Regions from separate parts of the Ochrobactrum vermis genome, predicted to be linked through region 2. Evidence: predicted binding sites of a transcription regulator. Region 2 holds the regulator's gene; the other holds the start of a gene.
The links. The regulator PhoB, encoded in region 2, activates phosphate uptake and scavenging genes when phosphate is short. The targets are predictions, from matches to a motif close to TGTCATNNANCTGTCAT.
Positions count from the first base shown of each region.

Region 1: CQZ93_RS08980 (BtaA family protein) is a predicted target of PhoB. The motif match lies at 5,997-6,013, and genes of this name have one in related genera.

Region 1 covers NZ_PCOC01000001.1:1,806,874-1,818,275, forward strand. The annotation lists gene CQZ93_RS08940 (Nramp family divalent metal transporter) at 1-688, shown strand, start outside; gene CQZ93_RS08945 (SDR family oxidoreductase) at 744-1,493, opposite strand; RNA gene rnpB (RNase P RNA component class A) at 1,594-2,018, opposite strand; gene CQZ93_RS08955 (lytic transglycosylase domain-containing protein) at 2,194-2,838, opposite strand; gene CQZ93_RS08960 (N-acetylmuramoyl-L-alanine amidase) at 3,156-3,962, opposite strand; gene CQZ93_RS08965 (J domain-containing protein) at 3,959-4,669, opposite strand; gene CQZ93_RS08970 (hypothetical protein) at 4,855-5,379, opposite strand; gene CQZ93_RS08975 (hypothetical protein) at 5,503-5,712, opposite strand; gene CQZ93_RS08980 (BtaA family protein) at 6,073-7,308, shown strand; gene CQZ93_RS08985 (class I SAM-dependent methyltransferase) at 7,310-8,002, shown strand; gene CQZ93_RS08990 (glycoside hydrolase family 25 protein) at 8,089-8,922, shown strand; gene CQZ93_RS08995 (lytic murein transglycosylase) at 9,044-10,282, shown strand; gene CQZ93_RS09000 (AEC family transporter) at 10,354-11,289, shown strand.
Region 2 covers NZ_PCOC01000001.1:2,772,775-2,784,176, reverse strand. The annotation lists gene tsaB (tRNA (adenosine(37)-N6)-threonylcarbamoyltransferase complex dimerization subunit type 1 TsaB) at 1-198, opposite strand, end outside; gene dps (DNA starvation/stationary phase protection protein Dps) at 510-1,007, shown strand; gene CQZ93_RS13875 (aminopeptidase) at 1,111-2,364, opposite strand; gene CQZ93_RS13870 (hypothetical protein) at 2,970-3,212, shown strand; gene CQZ93_RS13865 (cell wall hydrolase) at 3,314-4,261, opposite strand; gene phoB (phosphate regulon transcriptional regulator PhoB) at 4,918-5,604, opposite strand; gene phoU (phosphate signaling complex protein PhoU) at 5,721-6,443, opposite strand; gene pstB (phosphate ABC transporter ATP-binding protein PstB) at 6,509-7,282, opposite strand; gene pstA (phosphate ABC transporter permease PstA) at 7,347-8,663, opposite strand; gene pstC (phosphate ABC transporter permease subunit PstC) at 8,663-10,156, opposite strand; gene CQZ93_RS13830 (PstS family phosphate ABC transporter substrate-binding protein) at 10,305-11,351, opposite strand.

The DNA of each region.
Region 1 (11,402 bases), 970 kb from region 2:
CTATATTGCGCTCGGCATCATTGGCGCCACGGTCATGCCGCATAATCTATATCTGCATTCCGGCATCATCCAGACACGCGATTATGGCCATACTACCGCTGAAAAGCGCGAGGCCATACGCTTTGCGACGCTCGATTCCACCGTTGCGCTGACATTCGCTCTTCTGGTCAATGCATCGATCCTGATCCTGGCTGCGGCAAGCTTCAACGCCACCGGCCATACTACGGTCGAAGACCTCGACAAGGCCCATACCTTGTTGAACCCGCTGCTGGGATCAGCCCTCGCCCCGACACTCTTCGCTGTTGCACTTCTGTGCTGCGGTTTGAATTCGACCATTACCGCGACCATGGCCGGTCAGATCGTCATGGAAGGTTTTATCGACATCCGTCTGAAGCCCTGGCTGCGCCGTGCAATCACGCGCTTCGTGGCCATTGTTCCGGCTGCTGTCGTGACGATCATGTATGGATCGCAAGGAACGACTGAACTTCTGATCCTATCTCAGGTCGTGTTGAGCCTTCAGCTTCCCTTTGCCATCATTCCGCTCGTCATGTTCACAGCGGAGAAAAAGAAGATGGGATCACTGGTCGCTCCGCGCTGGGTGACGATCCTTGCCGCGATCACCGCTGCGATCATCGTCGTGCTAAACATGAAGCTCATCTACGATTTCCTAACCGGCGTACCAGTTTAAGCCCCTCCCGAGGCGTTCGAATGGGCGGCTTCGCATTGCGAAGCCGCCCATCTCTTTATTTCACTGCGGCATTGCCACCATCAGCATAAAGTGCCGAACCCGCCACGAAACTCGACATCGGACCTGCCAGAAACAGTGCGGCCTGTGCGATTTCTTCAGGCTGGGAGATCCGCTTCATCGCATGCAGGCCTGCGGCCCATTCCTTATGCTTTTCATCTCCACCCATCGGCGTATCAACAGCACCGGGCAAAAGTGCATTCGCCCGGATGCCAAGAGCGCCATAATCGGCCGTTATGCCCTTCACCATCCCCATGAGAGCTGCCTTCGAGGTTCCGTAAACCGACATGCCGGGAATGCCGACACTCGTACCGACAAATGTTGACGTGAATATAATGGAGCCGCCGCCCCGTTCGAGCATCAGTGAAATTTGCGATCTGGCTCCCAGAAACGCAGAAGTCAGGTTTCCCGAGAGGACGGCCTGCCAGTCATCGGGCGCGATTTCAGCGAGCGGAGCTATAGGCCCGACCGTGCCTGCATTGTTCAATGCAATATCGAGCCCACCGAATTTATCCTTCGCTGCGGTAGCCAGCGTCTTATGGGTTTGGACTTCAGAAACGTCGCCGGCAACGCAATGCGCTTTCCCGCCAAACGCTGCAATCTCTTCGGCTACACGTTCGAGACCCGCAAGTCCGCGAGCGTTCAACACAATTGAAGCGCCTTCTCTGGCAAAGAGCAATGCAGCAGCACGCCCTATTCCAGACGATGCACCGGTGATGATTGCAACCTTGTCTTTCAAGCTGGACATATTGACCTCCATGATTTCGTGGAGGTCCCAATTAGAATCCTTGCTGCAACGCAACTATCCGTTTCTTGCGTTCGAATGCCGAAACGGCTTCTTGGGAAAAAATGTCAGTCGGTCTGTAAGCCGGGTTCTGTATGGCCGGACTTGCGCCCGGCGCGGCAGCCATTCATCTGGGACGGATGTCGCCACCCGCCTCTTGCAACCCACCCGGACGGCTGATCCGGAAACTGATTACCAGTCCTTGCGAACCGGTGCGCCGTCCCTATTCGGTTTTGCTCCCAATGGGGTTTACCGTGCCGTCTGCATTGCTGCAGACGCGGTGGGCTCTTACCCCACCCTTTCACCCTTACCCCGTCATCCCTGCCGCTTTGCCAAGCGGTACGGAAGACGGGGCGGTCTACTCTCTGTGGCACTTTCCCTGGGGTCGCCCCCGCCGGGCGTTACCCGGCATCGTGTTTCCATGGAGCCCGGACTTTCCTCACCTGCCGCCTTTCGGCACATGACAGGCGCGGCTGCCCGACCGACTGACAGCGCGCATATAGCAACGATAGCGAAACAGTGAAACCGAATTTCTCAAAAAATCTGAATGAACTCGAAACAGAAAAGCCGACAGTGTTGCCACTGTCGGCTTTCCGTTCACATCAGGCGGCCTGTACTCTACGCGACCGCCGACGCAAATCTGTAATCGCATCCTGAAAATGAATCAGAGAGCGCTCATATAGGCCTTAACCGAGCTGCAATACTTTGCAGAGGTCGGGTTCATGCGCTTGGCACCATGACCGGCATTGTACTTCAGGATTGTGCCGCAGGTGCTTCCACCGCCGAGCTTCTGCGCCATGGCAAGATATTTCATGCCGAACTGGATGTTCGTGGAAGGCTCGTAGAGGCCCTTGGCGGAACCCGTATAGCCGAGACCACGTGCAGTCGAGAGCTTGATCTGCATCAGGCCGATTTCACCAGCCTTGCCGCGCACGTTCGGCTGGAAGTTGCTTTCGTGACGCACAACTGCATGAGCAAGCGCTGAGGGCACACCATAGGTCGATGCATAACGGTTGATGATGGTGGAATAGTTACCGCCACTCTTGGCGCTCCGGGCAGTCTTGTCTTTCGACTGCGAACGCTTGCCGGTGGAACCTTTGGTGGCAGGTGCCGCACGGCGGCTGACGATCGATGCCTTCTTCGGCGCTGTGGTTGGCTTTTCCGCCTCGGCAGTCTTGTTCTGCTGGCGTGCCTTGAGGAGAGCTGCGAGGTTGGTCGGTTCAGATGAAGGGGCACTCAGTGCTGGATTCAGGCCAAACGAACTCATCGCGCCAACAAGGGCGCAAACAACAACAAAATTTATTTTCATAACCTACCGTCTTGGAACGTTTCTTGTGTCAGACCGCCCGTCTTGGGAGAGACGGCCCTGTTTTTTGATCCCGCCCGATATGAGTTTTGAAGCCCGTATCCGCTGGGATTGAGCGATGAAGTGGAGGGCAAATGCAGCTGAAGATTGGTTGCAAAAGTAAAATAGTCTTACAGGTTGTAACATTTGTGATTCACACAAGGGCAACCGAAACCCTTATAAAAATTCCCTGGTAACCGAGGTAGGTCGGCTTATTTTTTTGAAATCATTACAGAAATACGAATCAACGCTGAATAGAAAAATTGCCCGCACACACTTGGTCAGGCGGTAACATTTTGCAGCGAAAAAATTAGCTTGTAGAGGGTATCTATAGTAGATACGTCGGCCACCCCGTCCACATTTTGTGTCCGAAAATGACGCTGAAAGGCCTTAATCACGGTTTCAGTACCTTCATCGAAGACACCCGTGACGGCGATTTCATAGCCATAAAGTGCCAGCATGGATTGCAAGGCTTCCACCGGTTGGCCTTGTTCGCCACGTGCCAGAAAGCGTCCGCCCCGGACCGGCGTCGGGGCGATATAATGCCCGACACCTGCATCGTGGAGCTGTTTCCAGGGGAAGTTATGACCGGGATCGGTCTTGCGCGCCGGTGCGATATCCGAATGGGCCAGAACATTTTCCGGTTTGATGGCGTGGCGCTCGCATATATCGCGACTGAGGCGGATAACCGCATCGATCTGCGCATCCTTGAAGGCCGGGTAATTTTCAAGATTACCCGGATTGACAATCTCAATGCCGATGGAAGCGGAATTGATGTCCGTTTCGCCCTTCCAGAAGCTCTTGCCCGCATGCCATGCGCGCGCATTCTCCGAAACCATCTGCACGACCCGTCCGTCTTCATGAACAAGGTAGTGCGCGGAAACTTCCATATCCGGCGACTTCAGAACCTGCACTGCCTCTTCTGCAGTCGATAACCCGGTATAATGGAGAATGAGAAAGGCAGGCGTCTTGCCGTCACGGCGCGTGCCGAAATTGGGTGAAGGATCAAGCGTCGCACCGGCGAAGTCAGGCCGGTCTAGAGCCAGTTCCTGCAACAATTCGCTCTCGATTTCGCGCACGCTGCTCATGCAGTCTCCAGATTCTTCTCAATACTTGCCCAAGCCGCGTTTATCGCTGCCAGACGCCTGTTGGCAATGGTTATGAATTCGAGTGGCAAACCTTCTGCGACCAGCCGGTCAGGATGATGCTCCTTGACGAGCGCAAGATAGCGCTTACGGGCCAGTTCAAAGGAAACGCCGCGCTCCAGCCCCAGAATGGCGTAAGGATCGTCAGCACCGCGCTGGACGTGGCGGATCGCGATACGATCGAAGGCAATCTCATCATATCCGAAAATATCCGCTACGCCTGCGAGAAAGGTCATTTCCTTTTCGTGTACATAGCCATCGGCGGTGGCGATATGGAAAAGACCGTCGAGAATATCCTCAAGCAGATGACAATTGGTCTGTCCTTCGCTGCACAATCCGGCGAGCTGACGCGCATAGGATTCATAGCCTGCAACATCCTGCCTGGCGAGATCGTAAAGTCGCGCGACATGCGCCGTTTCCTCTTTCGGCACGGCGAAAATATCCTGAAAGGCGCGGATTTCGTCCTGGGTGACAACCCCGTCCGCCTTCGCCATCTTGGCCGAAAGCGCGATCATCGCGATAGAGAAAGCCACTTGGCGGCGCGTATCGGCATCACCTTCGAAAACGGTGCGCACGGCTTCGATAACGCCAGAAATGGCATTCGACGCCACGTAAGTGACAAACTCACCAATGCGAACCCAAATCGACATGGGTCTTTTCTATAGAATTCCGAATGAACTGAAAACCGTCCGCGCCGGCGAAAGTCGAAAAAACAACTATTTAGAGCATTTACAGCAAAAGTGCGAAGCGGTTTGGCGTAGGATAATGCGTAAAAATAAACAGATGGAAGGCTGCGGTGCTGGCTTGCAATATTACCCGGCTTCGCAGTGCAATCCTATTGTTGAGGCTCGCGTTCATCGAAGGAACGTTGTGCAGCCGTGGCCGCAGCGGCTCCCGCTGCCTGTGCCTGCTGATCCGTCTGCCCCACGGATTTTGCCGCAGCAACGGCATTTGTGCGCGCCCGTTCGATGGCTGCAGCCTTGTCCTCAGGACTCACCACGCCGGAACTGTCACGAAGCGACTTGACCAGATCGGGGCCTTTTGCAGCGTTTCCACTTTCTGCGGGCTTAACAGGCTGCGACACGGCAGCCGCCCCCTGCTCGCCGCCATTGGTTGTTGCAGCGGTCTCTTCGTCTCCCTTGCCGCAGGCGGCAAGTGCAACGAGAACAATAGCAGATATGACGAACAGGAAGTTACGGCTCATGACAAAAGCCATAACCGAACCAAGCCTGCGTTGAAACACGGAAAACGCAGAATGCCCGTCTTTTCCCATTGTGGTTGCTTTAGCGTTCATCTCAAAACCAATTGGCAAGAATGGCGACCCGGAGACCGGATCGCCACCCAAATGCAGACGCATCATGCGTCACGACTTCGCACCGTTATATCAAGGCGCTAAGATGCTCACGCATCACGCCTTGAAAAAGTTCAATCGCCACTCGGGCTTAACCAAAACCCTATGAGCCATACTCATAGGGTTTTGGTATTAGTTGGCCGGTGCCGTCCCTGTACCCGGCGTCGATGGTGCCGGAGTTGTCGGGGCCGCTGGGGCTGGCGTCGTCGTTGTATCATTATTCGAAGGCGCTGCCGGCGCGGATGGTGCCGGTGCGTTGCTCGTGTCGTCCTTCTTGTCGTTGCAAGCTGCAAGGCCGAGAAGTGATACGGCGGCGACAGAAGCAATCAGAAACTTCTTCACGTTGGCTCTCCTTCCTAGGTTAGGCTCGTTGGCCTAGTTTCAGGCATCAAATGGCAATATTGCCAAACGCCTCTCTCTGTTTCTCCGTGCCTGACCGGTTTGTCCGGTCAATCACCTTTTTACGGTCGTTCATCGACACAGAAATCCCGTCGATTGGGACCGTCACACAAAAAAACGGCAGCAGCGCGAAAAAGTTCTCTCAAATAGTCTTACCGAGCGTAATAAAGCGACAGTATTACAGGCGTATAGCCGCCTCCACAGGGTTTAAAAACCCGCAATTAATTCGTCACGCCCCTGTCATTGGACGATGTTTAACTTTGCAAAAGCGAAGTCGGGATTCGAGCATCAGGGGAGCTTTTGATGACAGACAGCCCAGCCGGCGACACAATTCTCAAACGTGCAGTGACCCAAAACAGCGCCCTCTCACGCGCAGGCTTTTCCGAAAGATTGTTCGCCTGGTTGTTCAAAGGGCTGGTTTATCCGCAGATATGGGAAGACCCCGAGGTTGATATGGCGGCCCTGGCTATTGAGCCAGGACATCGCATCGTCACCATCGCTTCCGGTGGATGTAACGCCATGTCCTATCTGACCGCTGATCCGGCACGTGTAGAGGCCGTTGATCTCAATCAGGCACATGTCGCCTTCAACCGGCTGAAACTTGCCGCCATCAAGAACCTGCCCGATTACGATACGTTCTACCGGTTCTATGGAAAAGCCGACGACAAGACCAATCTTGCCGCCTACAAGCATTTCATCCGCCCGCATTTGGACGGCGAAAGTCGCGCTTATTGGGAAAAGCGCAAATGGAATGGCCGCCAGCGTATTTCCATTTTCTGGCGTGACCTCTATCGCCACGGCTTGCTCGGAGTCTTCATCGGCATGGGCCATCGTGTGGCGCGGCTCTACGGGATCGATCCGCGCGACATATTGAAGGCGCGCACGATGGAAGAACAACGCAGCTTCTTCGATACAGCGCTTGCGCCGCTCTTCGAAAAACGCATGGTGCGCTGGGCCACGGCCCGCAAATCATCCCTTTTCGGACTAGGCATACCACCCCAGCAATATGATGCCCTTGCCACCGCCGGAAACGGCGACATGGCGCTTGTTCTGCGCAGCCGTCTTGAGAAGCTGGCTTGCGGCTTCCCCCTCACCGATAATTATTTCGCCTGGCAGGCATTCGGACGTGGCTATAGCGGCAATGAGGAAACAGGCCCCCTTCCGCCCTATCTGTCGCGCTCCAATTTCGAAACAGTGCGGGTACGCGCCGATCGAATGACCGTACAGAACGCGAGCTATACCGACTTTCTCGCTGCCAAGCCTGCCGCTTGCGTAGACCGCTACATTCTGCTGGATGCGCAGGACTGGATGAATGACGAGCAGCTCAATGCGTTGTGGAGCGAGATCACGCGTACGGCAGCACCAAATGCACGTGTCATCTTCCGTACCGCCGCAGAAGCGAGCCTGCTTCCGGGACGAGTGGCGCCGCAAATTCTGGATCGCTGGGAGTATCAAGCAGCTGAATCCCGCACCCTGCACGACCGCGACCGCTCGTCGATTTATGGCGGGTTCCACCTTTATACCCTGAAGGATGCCTGATATGTCGCGCAGCCCATGGAGCGTTCAGGGCGTAGACCATGCCAACCTCATGGATCGGGTCTATCGCCGTCAGCGGCACTTCTACGACGCCACGCGCAAATACTACCTTCTGGGTCGCGACCCCATGATCGCAGGGCTGGCCGTCCCCAAGGATGGCACAGTTCTGGAGATCGGCTGCGGCACCGGTCGCAATCTGGTGAAAGCAGCAGAACACTATCCCGATGCAAAATTCTTCGGCATCGATATCTCCGCTGAAATGCTGGATACGGCGCGCCGGGCGGCAGAGCGTGCAGGCATCGAAAATCGCATCCGGCTTGATCGTGCGGATGCAGCCCAGTTCGACCCGGAGCAGCTGTTCGGGCAAACCGGCTTCGATCGGATTTTCATCTCCTATGCCGTATCGATGATCCCGCAATGGCAGTCGGTCATTCGTGAAAGCATCCGGCATCTCAATGCTGGCGGAGAGTTGCACATTGTCGATTTCGGCGATCAGGCACGCCTGCCGCGCTGGTTTGGGAACGCCCTCTTCAAGTGGCTTGAATGGTTCCATGTCACACCGCGTCGTGACCTGTTCCCAGTTTGCGAACAACTCGCACATGAACGCAGCGCAATCACTGAGAAGCGCATTCTTTATCGCGGTTTTGCCTGGATAGCGGTCATTCGTTCGACAACGTCGCCCCTGGCCGTAGATTAAACACCAATCTTGCCCGCCAGACTGGTGACGTTCACCTCCGGATCGCGTAACCGTTAGAGGACTGATTCGCGACACGGAACCACTATATGAACCGTCTGGCCAGCTACAGCCTTCTCGCCCTTGGCGCTTTATTTCTCTCCGCCTGCACGACGGTGGATTACGACTTTTCCGACGTAAAGAAATCAGGCAGTTCGGTAGCTCGGATCGCACCGCCGTCCGGCTCGGTTAAGGCCCCGCGTTTTGGTGATCGTGACCCGCACGACTGGACCGGCAAAACGCCATGGCACTATCCGATCCACGGAACAGACGTTTCCAAATATCAGACCAACATTGACTGGAGCGCAGCGCGCGCCAGCGGCATTTCCTTCGCCTTCATCAAGGCGACCGAGGGCGGCGACCGCGTCGACGATCGCTTTCAGGAACACTGGAACGGTGCGCGTCAGGCGGGTATCGCCCGGAGCGCCTATCATTTCTATTATTTCTGCCGTCCGGCCATCGAACAGGCGCGCTGGTATATCCAGAACGTGCCGCGTGACCCCAGCGCGCTTCCACCTGTCCTCGACATGGAATGGAACCCGCAATCACCGACCTGCAAGCTACGCCCCAATGCAGCGGTTGTACGCAAGGAAATGCGCATCTTCCTGCAAGCACTGGAAAAACATTACGGCAAGCGCCCGATCGTTTACACGACGGTCGATTTCTTCGACGACAACGACTTGCGGCAGATGGCGGATTACCCGTTCTGGCTACGCTCCGTTGCGGGTCATCCAGACGAGAAATACGGTCCGCATCCGTGGACGTTCTGGCAATATACCGGCACGGGCTCCATTCCCGGCATCAAGGGCGACGCCGATATCAATGTCTTCGCCGGCGATGCCAATTCGTGGAAAAAGTGGCTGGAAAGCAACAAGGTCCGCTAACACGGCACAGTTTGGCAGTTCACACCAAGTTTTGCTTCATTTCCGGGGCTTGTTGGGGCAATAGCTAGAACAATCCCCGAAAGGGAGCCATCTGCTCCCAATCTATTAGTGTGAGTTACCAATGAAGTTTTTTGCTTCAGTTATCGCAGCCGCCTTGCTTGCATCGACAACCATGTCCGGTGCACAGGCCGCCGCGTCTCCGGCGCCTGCTGCGACGCCAACTGAAAACACCGTCAGTCTTCCAAAGCCGGAATGCGAGATCGACTACGGTCAGTGGATGGATAATCTGACCAAGGAAGCCCGCGACGCCGGTGTCGGTGAAAAAGGCATCGCCGAGTTGCACAAGGCCGTGCTTGAGCAAAAGGTGCTCGACCGCGACCGCAAGCAGACTGTTTTCAACCTGACCTTCACCGAGTTTTCCAAGCGCCTCATTTCAGAAGCGCGCCTGAAGAAGGGCCGTGAAAATCTGGTAAAATATGCCGACGTCTTCAAGAAAGTTGAAGATACTTATGGTGTTCCAGGTCCAGTCCTTGCCGCCTTCTGGGGGCTCGAAACCGATTATGGCGCCATTCAGGGCGATTTCGACACGCTGAATGCCCTCGTCACTCTTTCCTATGACTGCCGCCGCCCAGATCTGTTCCGGCCACAGCTGATCGCGCTTCTCAAGCTTTTCGACCAGGGCGTCGTCGATGCAGCGACGACCGGCGCATGGGCTGGTGAAATCGGCATGATGCAGCTCCTGCCGAAGGATTATCTTGAACGCGGCGTCGATGGCGATGGCGACGGCAAGGTCGATCTGAAGAACAGCGTTCCCGACGCTATGATGACAGCAGGGCGCATGATTTCAGAGCTCGGCTGGAAGCGCGGGCAGCCCTGGCTCGAGGAAGTTCGCCTGACCAAGGACCTGCCTTGGGAGGAAGCGATCCGTACCAACCGCAAGCCGCATTCCTGGTGGGCGCAACAGGGCGTTGTGGGGCTCAATGGTCCGCTCGGCCCGGATGATGGCGATGCGTCTCTTCTGCTGCCACTGGGCCGCAAGGGACCGGCTTTCCTGTCCTATCCGAACTTCGACGTGTTCGTGGAATGGAACAAATCCATCGTCTACGCCACGACGGCTGCTTATTTTGCAACCCGTCTGGCTGGTGCTCCAGCCTTCGATCCGGGCAACCCGGTTCCAGGTCTGACGCAGGACCAACTGAAGGATTTGCAGACGAAGCTCCAGGCCCGCGGTTACGACATGGGTGGAAAGATCGACGGTGTCTTCGGACTCCTGACCCGCGATGCCGTACGCGCTGAGCAGATGCGCCTTGGAATGCCGGCCGATTCCTGGCCAACTCAGGAGCTGCTGGACAAGCTCTGAGTAACAATGAGGGCGCGGGCTAATCCCCGCGCCTTTTCCTTTCCGATACACTGACTGCGAATGCCTGCCTCATGCTCACCACCCTGATCGTCGTTCTGCCCGTATTTGCGCTGATTTTCTCCGGATGGGGCGCATTCAAGCTGAAAATACTGGGACCGCATGCCATCGCAGAGCTGAACCGCTTCGTGGTTTATCTGGCGCTGCCCGCGCTGCTGTTCGACATCATGGCCAATACCCACGGCAGCGAGCTGTGGCAGCCGGGTTTCATCGCAGTGTTTCTGCTTTCGAGCGCGATTGCATTCGCATTGCCCTTTTTGGTGCGGCTTCGCGGAAAACTGCCTCTGGCGGACACCGCGCTTGACGGCCTGAATGCCGCCTATCCGAATACCGGCTATATGGGCATTCCGCTTTCGATGATCGCCTTCGGGTCCGGCGTTCTGGCAGCAACCACCATTTCGATCATCATCACCGTCTGCGTCACCTTTGCTTTTGCGATTGTGCTGATTGAAATCGGCTTGCAAACCGAGAAGAAGCCACTTCATCTCATCTGGAAGGTCATGCGGTCGCTGATCCGCAATCCGTTGCTTGTCGCTCCGGCACTTGGCGCGATGGTATCCTTTCTGGGCCTCGCCATCCCCGCTCCGGCGGAAACCTTCCTGAAGATGCTCGGCGGCGCGGCCTCCCCTTGCGCGCTGGTCGCGCTTGGCCTGTTCCTCGCCCAACCGCGCAAGATCGAACGCGAAAGCGTCAATGCCATCGCTTTCCTCGTTTCGGTCAAACTCATCGTCCAGCCGCTCGCAACCTGGCTGCTGGCCGTCTATGTGTTCGGACTGCCACCGCTGCTTGCACAGAGCGCAGCCCTCCTTGCCGCTCTTCCGACCGGCACCGGTCCCTTCATGCTGGCCGAACATTATCGTCGCGAAGCGGCGATAACCTCAAACGTCATCCTCTATTCGACGGTGATATCTATCCTCACCTTGTCGGCATATCTGGCGCTAATTCGCTAAAACCCGCAAAAAACATATCAAAAAGCCTGAGGCAACTACGGCGAAAACAGTACCAAACGTGGCAGTTCGGTGTCTTTTTCATGAAATGTGAACAAATTTTTCTAGTCAAATAT
Region 2 (11,402 bases):
GATATTGACCGCCACCCGATCCATGTCGTGGAGCGATAGTTTCGCCATTTTCATCGCGCGTTCTACATAGGCCATCAGCACTTCCGCGTGGCCCTTACCGATGTTTTCGCTCACATCGGCGAGTACAACATCGCCATCGGAGTTATAGACGGCAACGGAACACCACGAAGCGGCAGTATCAAGCGCAAGTATCTTCATGTGCAACCGGGTAAATCAGATTTTGCGTCGCGACAAGCCAAGTCTTGCCCAAAGGCCGGATCGCGTTCGTTTTTAGCCGTCCTCGCGGAACAAAAGCTGGCGATATACGTTTTGCAAGCGGGTGCGGGAACGTTTTTGCGTTGTCCCAACGGCAACAATGGTCCATCCGGCAAGCAGCCTCACAGGGATCTGGCAGCTTCGTTTGCGTTTGGAACAGCTGCCCACGACTATGAGCGACATTTCCCAGTCGCTCCCCCAGTTACTCCCCCGGCCACTCCAAGCCGGATCGAGCAAAAGGATATGAGGATAAAATGTCCAAGACGTCGATGCATGCAACCCGCAACGATCTTCCTTCCAATACGAAGACGACAATGATCGCGCTGCTCAACGAAAACCTTGCCGCGACCATCGATCTTGCCCTCATCACAAAACAGGCTCACTGGAACCTCAAGGGGCCGCAGTTCATCGCTGTTCATGAAATGCTCGACGGTTTCCGTGACGATCTCGACGAACATGTCGATACGATTGCCGAGCGTGCCGTGCAGATCGGCGGGACGGCCTATGGCACCACGCAGGTCGTGGCCAAGGAAAGCAAACTCAAGCCATATCCGACCGATATCTATGCCGTTCACGACCATCTGCTTGCCCTGATCGAACGCTATGGCGATGTTGCCAATCTCTTGCGCAAGTCGATCAAGGATGCGGACGATGCAGGTGACGACGATACAGCGGATATTTTTACCGCCGCATCCCGTAGTCTGGACAAGGCGCTGTGGTTCCTCGAGGCCCATGTTCAGGAAAAGAACTGACATTGGGGTTCTGACGGCCTGCGAATGGCATAATTCCCCAATATCGATAAAGCCTGAATCAAATAAAAGGCCGGGAAATTCCCGGCCTCCTCTATTTCCCGGATCAGCTTGCCCACTCACCGCTGCGCATGACCGGCTCACGGGTTCCATCGGCGCTGATGCCATCGACGTCGATTTGGCCAGAGCCGATCATCCAGTCGATATGGATCAGACTTGAATTGCCACCTTGCGCCTTGATCTGTTCCGGCGTGAGTTTTGCGCCGTCGACAAAGCATTTGGAATAACACTGGCCGAGCGCGATGTGGCTTGCAGCATTTTCATCAAACAAGGTGTTGTAGAACAGAAGTCCGCTTTGCGAGATCGGCGAGGAATGCGGCACAAGTGCCACTTCGCCCAGACGACGGGCGCCTTCATCGGTATCCAGCACTTTATTGAGAACTTCTTCACCGCGACTGGCCTTTGCCTCGACGATCCGTCCGCCTTCAAAGCGAACCGCAATATTCTCGATCAGGGTGCCCTGATGCGATAGAGGCTTGGTGCTCGTCACATACCCCTCGACGCGCAGCGCATGAGGCGTGGTGAACACCTCCTCCGTCGGAATGTTCGGATTGCAGGTAATACCATTTTTCGCGGTGGAAGCGCCGCCGTGCCATTCATGACCATCAGCAAGTCCGACCGTCAGATCGGTATTCGGGCCTTTGAAATGCAAGGCGCTATAGGCCTTGCCGTTCAGGAAGCGGGTGCGCGTGCGGAGCGCTGCATTGTGTGCCGCCCAGGCACCGACTGGATCGTCGACATCGACCCGTGAAGCCGCGAAGATCGCATCGGCCAGCTTGCGGGTCGCAATGTCCTCCGGTTCGTTTGGAAACATGAGCTTTGCCCATGCCGGGTTGGGATAGGAGACGATGTTCCAGTTGATGTCGAAACCGGCGATCTTTTCGAGTGCCGGCTGATAAGCCTTCGAATTGGCGCGGTTGGCGCGTGAAACCCTGGCCGGGTCCTGACTGGAGAGGAGCATGGGATTATCGGCAGCAATTGCCAGACGGGCAGCGCCGTCCGAATAGGCCTTTGCCATGCCTTCATAAAGCCAGCTCGCTGCGCGGTCGAAACTCGCGTCAGGCGCGTTCTCGTAACGGGCAAGCGCCATGTCGTCATCCGCGAAGAATGGTGTTACCAGTCCAGCCCCGGCCTTGTAGGCATGCTTGGCAATCAGCCGAACCAGCGGCAGCGCGACGACCGGTGCGGTGATGACGAGATCTTGCCCCTCGCGCAATTGCAGGCCAACGCGAACAGCGACTTCCGCCAGACGTTCAAGTTTCACCGGATGAATGGCATTCACGAATGAATTGTTGCCCATGTATTGACGAATCTCCATATGTTAGCCTTCTTGGGTGAACAAACTGAAATTAATTGGTATTAAAAACTGGTGATTACAATGTAAACACCTTCAAATATACATAGAAGTGCATTTTTCTTTGGAGTGATTATGAACACCAGAATATTTCTTATTTTATTTTATTTTCCTTTTCTGCAATTACCGGATGCTCGACTCAGACCGTCGCGCAACTTCGCACTATGGATCAGAATTTCTGCCATACTGCGGGATATAAACCGAAGACGACAGCTTTCAAAAAATGCCTCGGACAGCGGGATCTCCAACGCGATATCGACAAGCGTCTCTGGCAGAATGACCGAGATGTCGAGGAAGGTCTGCCTCTTCCCTATCCATGGTTTTGACAAAGCGGGAAGATTCGATTCCACGTGATTAGATTACCGAAATCGCTGACGTTGCTCTAGCGCCTAGAGCATTTCCTGTCTGGATTGAACCATTGGAAATGCTCGACCCATTTTTTTAGCGCTTTTTCCCGAAAGATGCTTCGCACTTATCGGGATACGCTCGTATAATTTCATCGCACCACGCACGATAACGATGCGGTGAGCGCCACGAGGAAAGTAACGGCGATGAACCGGAAAGTGCTTATCCTACTTTGCATAACCAGCCTACTTGCGGGCTGCGTTACCATGACGCCCGAGCAACGCCGCGCCGCCGACGAGCAGACCTGCCGCAGCTATGGCTTCAAGGCCAAGACCGACGCTTTCGCCAATTGTCTCATGCGATTGGACCTCGATCGCAGAGCCGACCGGCGCGCCTGGCAGAACCAGGTCGATTTCTACGACGCACCGATGGTGATCTACCGGCCCTGAAAGCTTCTCCGGAAAGGGACAGCGGTCACCCATGAAACCAAAACGCCGATCTGAATGAAATCAGACCGGCGTTTCAGTTTGTCCGATTATAAACACGCTTCTTAGAGCGGTGCTTCCGGGCGGTCCTGGGACAGAAGGAGCGCGCCGATGGCGTCAACCTGCTTCTGGCTTGCAGGCGCATAGCCGAGCGATGCCGCCTGCGGGGCAGTCGTATCGAATTGCGACTGGTAGGAGGCCATCTGCACAGGCTGTTCCTGTTGAGGCGCTGCAACACCGCGATGACGCGCCAGACGGTCGCCGCGAGCCTGCGGGCCAGCACCGACATTCTGTTCCACGCTTTGAGCCTTTACAGCTTCCGCAAGCGCCACCTGAACGGTTGGTTCCGTTCCCGGAACCGGTCCTGTCTGCGGCAAGGTCACGTCATAGGATGCATCTTGCGGAACAGAAGGTGATTGCGGTGAATAGGCCAGAGCGAGATTGTATGGATCCTGCGGAACCGGGCTTTGCAGCGAACCGTCGCGATTGCGCTTCTCGTAGAAGGAATTGCCACCCGCGACGAGCACATAATGCATGTTGTTATAGGGAAATTTCAGGCCAGCCGTGTGGAAGAACATGGCATTCTTCAACTTTGGATGCCGTTCCCCTTTGAGGACTGCGGCTGCGGCGGCCTGGACGTCCGGCAGCGCTTTGGAATTCATCTGGCGTGAAAGAACACCAGGTGCAAACTGGTTCTTCTGACCGACCACACCACAAATCGTATCCGGATAACGGCCCGATGCGAGACGATTCATGACGACCGTGCCGACAGCCAGAAGGCCATCGGAGCTCGAACGGTTGGATTCGAAGAACATCGCACGCTCAAGACAATTCTTGTCCCGTGCGGTGTAGGTATAGGTCTTCACGCCATTGACGGTCTTGACGTGGCTTGCCGCCGTCTTTTCCGAATTGGCTTTTCCCGAGGTTCCAGTCGTCGTGCAACCGGTCACCACGAAAGGCGCAACCACTAGCCCGATAAGAACGGGCAATTTCCACTTCGCGGCGCGCGTCAATGGCTCAGTCTCATGTTAGGACCCTTAACTGATCCAGTCATCCATTCGGGCAAACACATCTGGAACGATGCGCTCGAACGTCTGACTGCGGTGCAAGTCAAAGAGGACGAAGATCAAAATCACACGCCCTACTGTCGCTCAATCGAATTCAAGGTTTTGGAATTTTTAGGCCAAAAAAAGGCGAAGGGTCAAATCCCAACAATGCTGAGGACGGCTGAAACGTCCGAAAACAATTCCGAATCGAGAGTGCGAATATGCCTACAAGCCCTTTAAATATATTAACAATTTCTTAACAGTATCTATCAATTCAGATAAGATATTGATTTAATGAGATTCAAAGTCTCGCAATACACGCCATATCGCTGCCTTAATTCGCTTTTGCTTGCGCATTTTTTGCAAGCACATTCATGGTGCTTCAAATGATCTGCGGAATTTCTGTTTTGAGAGAGGTTCCGCTGCACCATGTCAACTTTGGAAACAGGCTTGTAACATCGCGTGAGACCGGGCTTTCAACGCCTGTTTCGACCGTCCCGATGCGAATCGGATGACACCGACCTGCGCTTCACAAAGCTCCGCCGCAAGCAAAAACGGCCCACCACGAGAGCCGTGGCGGACCGGATAAGTTCAATTCCTGAAATCGTAGACGACTGCGTCGATCAGCCGAAAGAATAACCGGCGCCGCGGACGGTGCGGATCAGATCAAGCGCGCGACCGACATTGATCGCCTTGCGCAACCGTCCGACATGGACGTCCACCGTGCGATCATCCACATAGATATCCGGTCCCCAGACCCCATCGAGAAGCTGGCTTCGCGAGAAAACACGACCGGGCGACATCATGAAATATTCGAGCAGGCGGAATTCCGTCGGTCCAAGGCGAACTTCCTTTTCCTTGCGATAGACACGATGCTGCTGGCGGTCGAGAACGAGATCACCCACTTTCAGCACGTGAGAAAGAATGCTTGGATTGGACCGGCGCAGCATGGCCTTGACGCGCGCCAGAAGTTCCGGCGTCGAAAATGGCTTCACGACATAATCGTCTGCGCCGACGCTCAAGCCGCGAACGCGTTCGCTTTCCTCGCCACGCGCCGTCAGCATGATAATCGGCAGGCGCTCCGTTTCAGGCCATTGACGCAGACGGCGGCAAAGCTCGATGCCTGACACGCCTGGCAGCATCCAGTCCAGAATGAGCAGATCCGGCACGTTCTCGCGCAAGGCGATTTCGGCCTCGTCGCCGCGCAGCATCGTATCGACCTGATAGCCCTCTGCTTCGAGATTGTAGCGAAGCAGGACGCTCAGCGCCTCTTCGTCTTCCACCACAGCGATTTTGGGTGCCTGTGACATCCAGTATTTCCCTATCCAATTTCGGCGGGCGCTAGATACAATCCCCCAATCGACCGCGTGCCGCCGCGCTATTCACTCATTCTCAACCGCCGGACCGAAGTTCGGTCGGCTGTAGTTCAGGGTTTACGCGCCTCATCCACGACAATGCCGTGGCTCAGGTCTTCCTTGGGTCGTTCGGCCGGCATTTGCAGGCCGGTCACGATGTAATAGACAGTCTCCGCGATATTGGTCGCGTGATCGCCGATGCGCTCGATATTCTTCGCGCAGAACAGAAGATGCGTGCAGGCGGAGATATTGCGCGGATCTTCCATCATATAAGTCAGCAGTTCGCGGAACAGCGACGTGTACATGGCGTCGATCTCGTCATCGCGATCGCGAACGACATTGATCTGCTGCACCGAGCGCGACGCATAGGCGTCGAGCACATCCTTGAGCTGGGTCAGCGCCAGTTCGGCCAGGGTTTCAAGGCCGCGATATAGCTTTACCGGCTGACGCGATTCCGAAACGGCGGCAACGCGCTTGGCAATGTTCTTGCCCAGATCGCCGACACGCTCCAGATCGGCAGAGATGCGGATCGAGCCGATGATTTCACGCAAGTCCACAGCCATGGGCTGGCGCTTGGCAATGATCATCACAGCCTTGTCGTCGATCTCGCGCTCACTGGCATCGAGGATCAGATCGTCGGAGATAACGCGTTGTGCGAGCGCATTGTCCGCATTGACGATAGCGGCGACCGACTGCTCGACCATACGTTCCGCATGTCCGCCCATTTCGGCGATCTTATGGGTGAGAAACTTCAATTCCTCATCGTAGGAGCGAACGGTATGCTGAGACGGCATAGTAGACCTCGTAATATAAATTGCGGGGAAGCCGCACTGTCTATCTGTTTGAGCGCAGTTCCGGATTAGCCGAAGCGTCCGGTGATGTAGTCCTGCGTGCGCTTTTCGGTCGGCGCGGTGAACATGGTTTCCGTGTCGCCCACTTCGACCAGATTGCCAAGATGGAACATGGCGGTGCGCTGCGAAACGCGGGCAGCCTGCTGCATGGAGTGGGTGACGATCACGATCGTATAGTTCTGGCGCAGCTCGTCGATCAGCTCCTCCACCTTGGCGGTAGCAATCGGATCGAGCGCCGAGCACGGTTCATCCATCAAAATGACTTCCGGGCTCACCGCAATCGCGCGCGCAATGCAGAGGCGCTGCTGCTGGCCACCGGAAAGGCCGGTGCCAGCATCGTGCAGACGGTCCTTCACTTCCTCGAACAAGCTCGCCTTCTGCAGGCTCGTCACGACGATTTCCTCCAGATCGGCCTTGGTACGGGCGAGACCATGAATGCGCGGGCCGTAAGCGACATTTTCATAAATCGACTTCGGAAACGGATTCGGCTTCTGGAACACCATGCCAACGCGGGCGCGCAGCTCGACGACATCGATCTTCGGATCGTAGATGTCCTCATTGTCGAGCGTGATCTTGCCGCCGACCTTGCAGCCTTCGATCGTATCGTTCATGCGATTGAGCGAACGCAGGAAGGTGGACTTGCCGCAGCCCGAAGGGCCGATCAGCGCCGTGACCATCTTTTCCTGGATTTCCAGATCGACGTCGAACAGCGCCTGCTTCTCACCATAAAATACGCAGACCTTGTCGCCGCGCATCTTTATGGAATTGGCGTTGGCGTTCATTTTTTCTCCTACGGCTTTCTCGAGAGATCGTTCGGTCATCAGATTCATAGCTTTCGACTCCCGTTTACCAGCGGCGCTCGAAGCGGCGGCGCAGAATGATTGCTGCAATGTTCATCACGGCAAGGAACAGAAGCAGGACGATGATAGCGCCTGACGTGCGTTCCACAAAGGCTCGTTCTGCTTCGTTCGCCCACATATAGATCTGCACCGGCAAAGCGGTCGACGGGTCCATCGGTGTCGACGGCACGTCGGCGACGAACGCCACCATGCCGATCAGCAGAAGCGGCGCGGTTTCACCGAGCGCATGGGCAAGACCAATAATGGTACCGGTCAGGATGCCGGGTGCGGCAAGCGGCAGGACGTGGTGGAACACCATCTGCGTTTTCGAAGCGCCCAGGCCAAGAGCTGCGGCGCGGATCGACGGTGGCACTGCGCGAAGGGCAGCACGGGTCGCAATGATGATGGTGGGAAGTGTCATCAGCGTCAGCACCAGCCCACCAACCAGCGACGCGGAACGCGGCAGGCCGAAAAAGTTGATGAAGACCGCAAGCCCAAGCAGACCGAACACGATGGACGGTACGGCCGCCAGATTGTTGATGTTCACCTCGATCATGTCGGTGAACCGGTTCTTCTTGGCGAACTCTTCCAGATAAATCGAAGCGGCGACGCCGATAGGCAGCGACAGGCCGAGAACGATCAGCATCATGTAGAACGAACCGACCAGCGCAACACCAAGACCGGACGTTTCCGGACGGCTGGAAGCGCCGAAGGTGAAGAGACCGGTATTGAAGGCCTCCTTCATGACGCCTTCTTCCGAAAGCGTCTTCATCCAGCCCACCTGACGGTCCGAAACCTTGCGGCTCGTCTCTGGCACGGAAAGGTCGATCTGCCCTTTGAAGGCGGAATCGATGTCGGCGCCCGCCAGAACCGGAACGGTCTGGGTCGTGCCGATGAGCGACGGATTATCCATCACCATCTTGCGCAACTGAATGCGTACGCCGTCGGAATAGAAACGGCCCAGATCGCGCATTGCCGGACGGTCTGTTGTGGCAACACCGAGCTTTTCAGCCAACGCATTGCGCACCAGCAGCGGATAATTGGCCGTGATCAGCACATTGGGATCGGTCGCGCGCTTGTTGCCCGGATCGATCACCTTTTCTTCAAGCTTGACCGGCAGATACAGCGTCGTCTGCCAGAAGGCCGTATAGCCCTTGGAAAAGACCGAGAACAGGAGCGCGCAGAGGAAGAACACGCCGATGGAAATCGCGGCAATACCATAGTAGCGAAAGCGACGTTCAGCGGCGTAACGACGCTTGATTCCGATATCGCGGCGTGTCGGCTGCGCCGTTGCACCGCCGGCGTTGAGGGTCGTATCGGTCATTATTCGTACTGCTCCCGGTACTTGCGCACGATGTGCAGCGCAAAGATGTTCATGATCAGCGTCAGGACGAAAAGCGTGATGCCGAGCGCAAAAGCCACCAGCGTTTGCGGCGAGTTGAACTCAAGATCACCGGTGAGCTGGTTGACGATTTTCACCGTGATGGTGGTCATCGCCTCGAAAGGGTTGATGTTGATGCGGGCCGCAACGCCTGCCGCCAGAACCACGATCATGGTTTCACCGATAGCGCGGGATGCGGTCATCAAAAGCGCACCGACGATGCCGGGCAGAGCAGCCGGAAGGATCACGCGCTTGATGGTTTCAGAGCGAGTAGCACCGAGACCGAGCGAACCGTCGCGCAACGTCTGCGGCACGGCGGTGATGATGTCATCGGAAAGCGACGACACGAAAGGGATCAGCATCACGCCCATCACGAGACCGGCAGTGAGAACGCTCTGCGCCATGATAAAGCCCTGCCCCCCCGCTATGGCAATCGACAGATCGCGCAGGAAAGGTCCGACAGTGACAAGGGCGAAGAAGCCGTAGACGATGCTGGGAATACCGGCCAGGAGTTCAAGAACCGGTTTTACAACCGTGCGCACCCTCGGCGATGCATATTCCGCCATGTAAATGGCCGAGAACAATCCGACCGGAACCGCGAACAGCATGGCTACAAGCGCGATATAAAGCGTACCAGCCAAAAGCGGAATGAGACCGAACTGGCCTGTCTCGCCACCTGAACCGGCTGCGGCAAAGCGTGGATCCCATACAGTGCCGAAGAAGAATTCCCACGGCGAAACGGATTGGAAAAAGCTGATCGTCTGAAACAGCATCGAGCAGATGATGCCGACGGTCGTCAGGATGGCGATGCCTGATGCTGCGATCAGGCCCCAGAGAACGATCCGCTCGACATTGTTGCGCGCGCGCATGCGGCGACTGATCGTGGAAAGGCCGAAGATCACGCCTGCGACCGCGATTACCAGAGAAACAGCGGAACCGATCGTATGCGTCAGCGCGGTCGCATTTTCCAGGTAGAGCGCGATCGGCACCATGTAATCCTGGCCTTCGGTCGCGAGCGCCACGCCCTTGGATGCCAGAAGTGTGCGGGCATCCTGATAATTCGACGGAAAGTTTTCCAGTTCGGCGGGCGTCAGCCGGTCAAGCCCGTTGGCAAGACCACGCACCATGCCGAGCTGCAGGCTGCGATTGGTAAAGGAGCCGCCCTCGACGGCGTCCGGCAGACGCGCGGTCGCACTGTGATCGAGATAGACTGACGTTCCAACGGCCCAAACAGCAAGGAACAGAACGGCAGGCAATGCCGAAACGAGGAAAACCCACCAGCCATGATAATGCGGGCGGGAATGCATTTTCTCGGTCCGCGAAGCTTGCGCGGAAGCAGACTGGATCTTGTCCAGTGCAACGGCACGCTGCCGGCCTATGAAGAATCCAATCAGCCCGATTGCAACGATACTGACGAGAACCAGAAAGAAGGACATTCAATTTCCCCGGTTGCCCTGATGAATGCGGACGGTTTTGAGGTGCGGCTACCCATACCATTCCACGCGGATGCGCCTGTCTTAGTGTAAAGGCGCGAAAGGAGAAGAACGCGGAGATTTGTCATCCCCGCGTTCCACAGATTAAAACTTACTTTGCAGCCATCGTCTTGCCTTCGGTGAAGGCAGCGCGCTGGGCCTCACGTTCAGCGTCCGGAGCCGGAACCAGACCGTATTCGGCGAGCGGGCCGTCAGGGCCGATCATCTGGTCGTTCAGGAAGAACTCGACATATTCCTTCAGACCCGGGATAACGCCGAGGTGAGCCTTCTTCACGTAGAAGAACAGCGGACGCGACACCGGATATTCACCCGAAGCGACGGTTTCAGCCGACGGCGTGATGTCGTTGACGGTGGCAACCTTCAGCTTGTCAGCGTTGTTTTCGAAGAAGTAGAGGCCGAAAATGCCAACGCCGGTCTTGTTGGAGTCGATGCGGGCCAGAGTTTCAGCATAGTCGCCATCGATATCGACAGCCTTGCCGTCCTTGCGCACTGCGATACAGGCGGAAGCGGCAGCCTTGTCGTCGAGACCGGCCTTCTTGATTTCATCCAGAGCGCCGGAGTGCTTGCAGCCGTCGGCGAGAACTTTTTCTTCGAACACTTCACGGGTGCCGTGCTTTTCGCCTGGAATATAGGCTGCAATGTCCCAGTCCGGAAGGTTCGGGTTGACCTGGTTCCACTTGGTGTTCGGATTGTCGACCAGCTTGCCGTCGACGACCAGCTTGGCTGCGAGAGCCTTGTAGACATCTTCCGGCTTCAGCTTCCAATCCGGACCCTTGGCGTCGGTCGCGAAGACGATGCCGTCATAGCCGAAGCGCACTTCCTGAACGTCCTTGACGCCAGCGTCGATGCAGGACTTAAGTTCCGAGTCCTTCATGGCGCGCGATGCATTGGCGATATCGATGGTGTTTTCGCCGACGCCCTTGCAGAATTCCTTGATGCCTGCGCCCGAACCGCCCGATTCAACGACTGGCGTCTTGAAGTTCGGGAAGGTTTCACCGAACGTCTCGGCAACGATTTTTGCATAAGGCAGAACGGTCGAGGAACCGGCAACCTGAATCTGATCGCGCGCCTGAGCGGCGGAAACCGACATAACGGCAGCGATGGCAAGCGCTGCGGTCGAGGAAATCATCTTGTTCATGAGCTGCGGCTCCTGTTGTAAAAGACATATGACGATGTGGCGTCGTTAGCC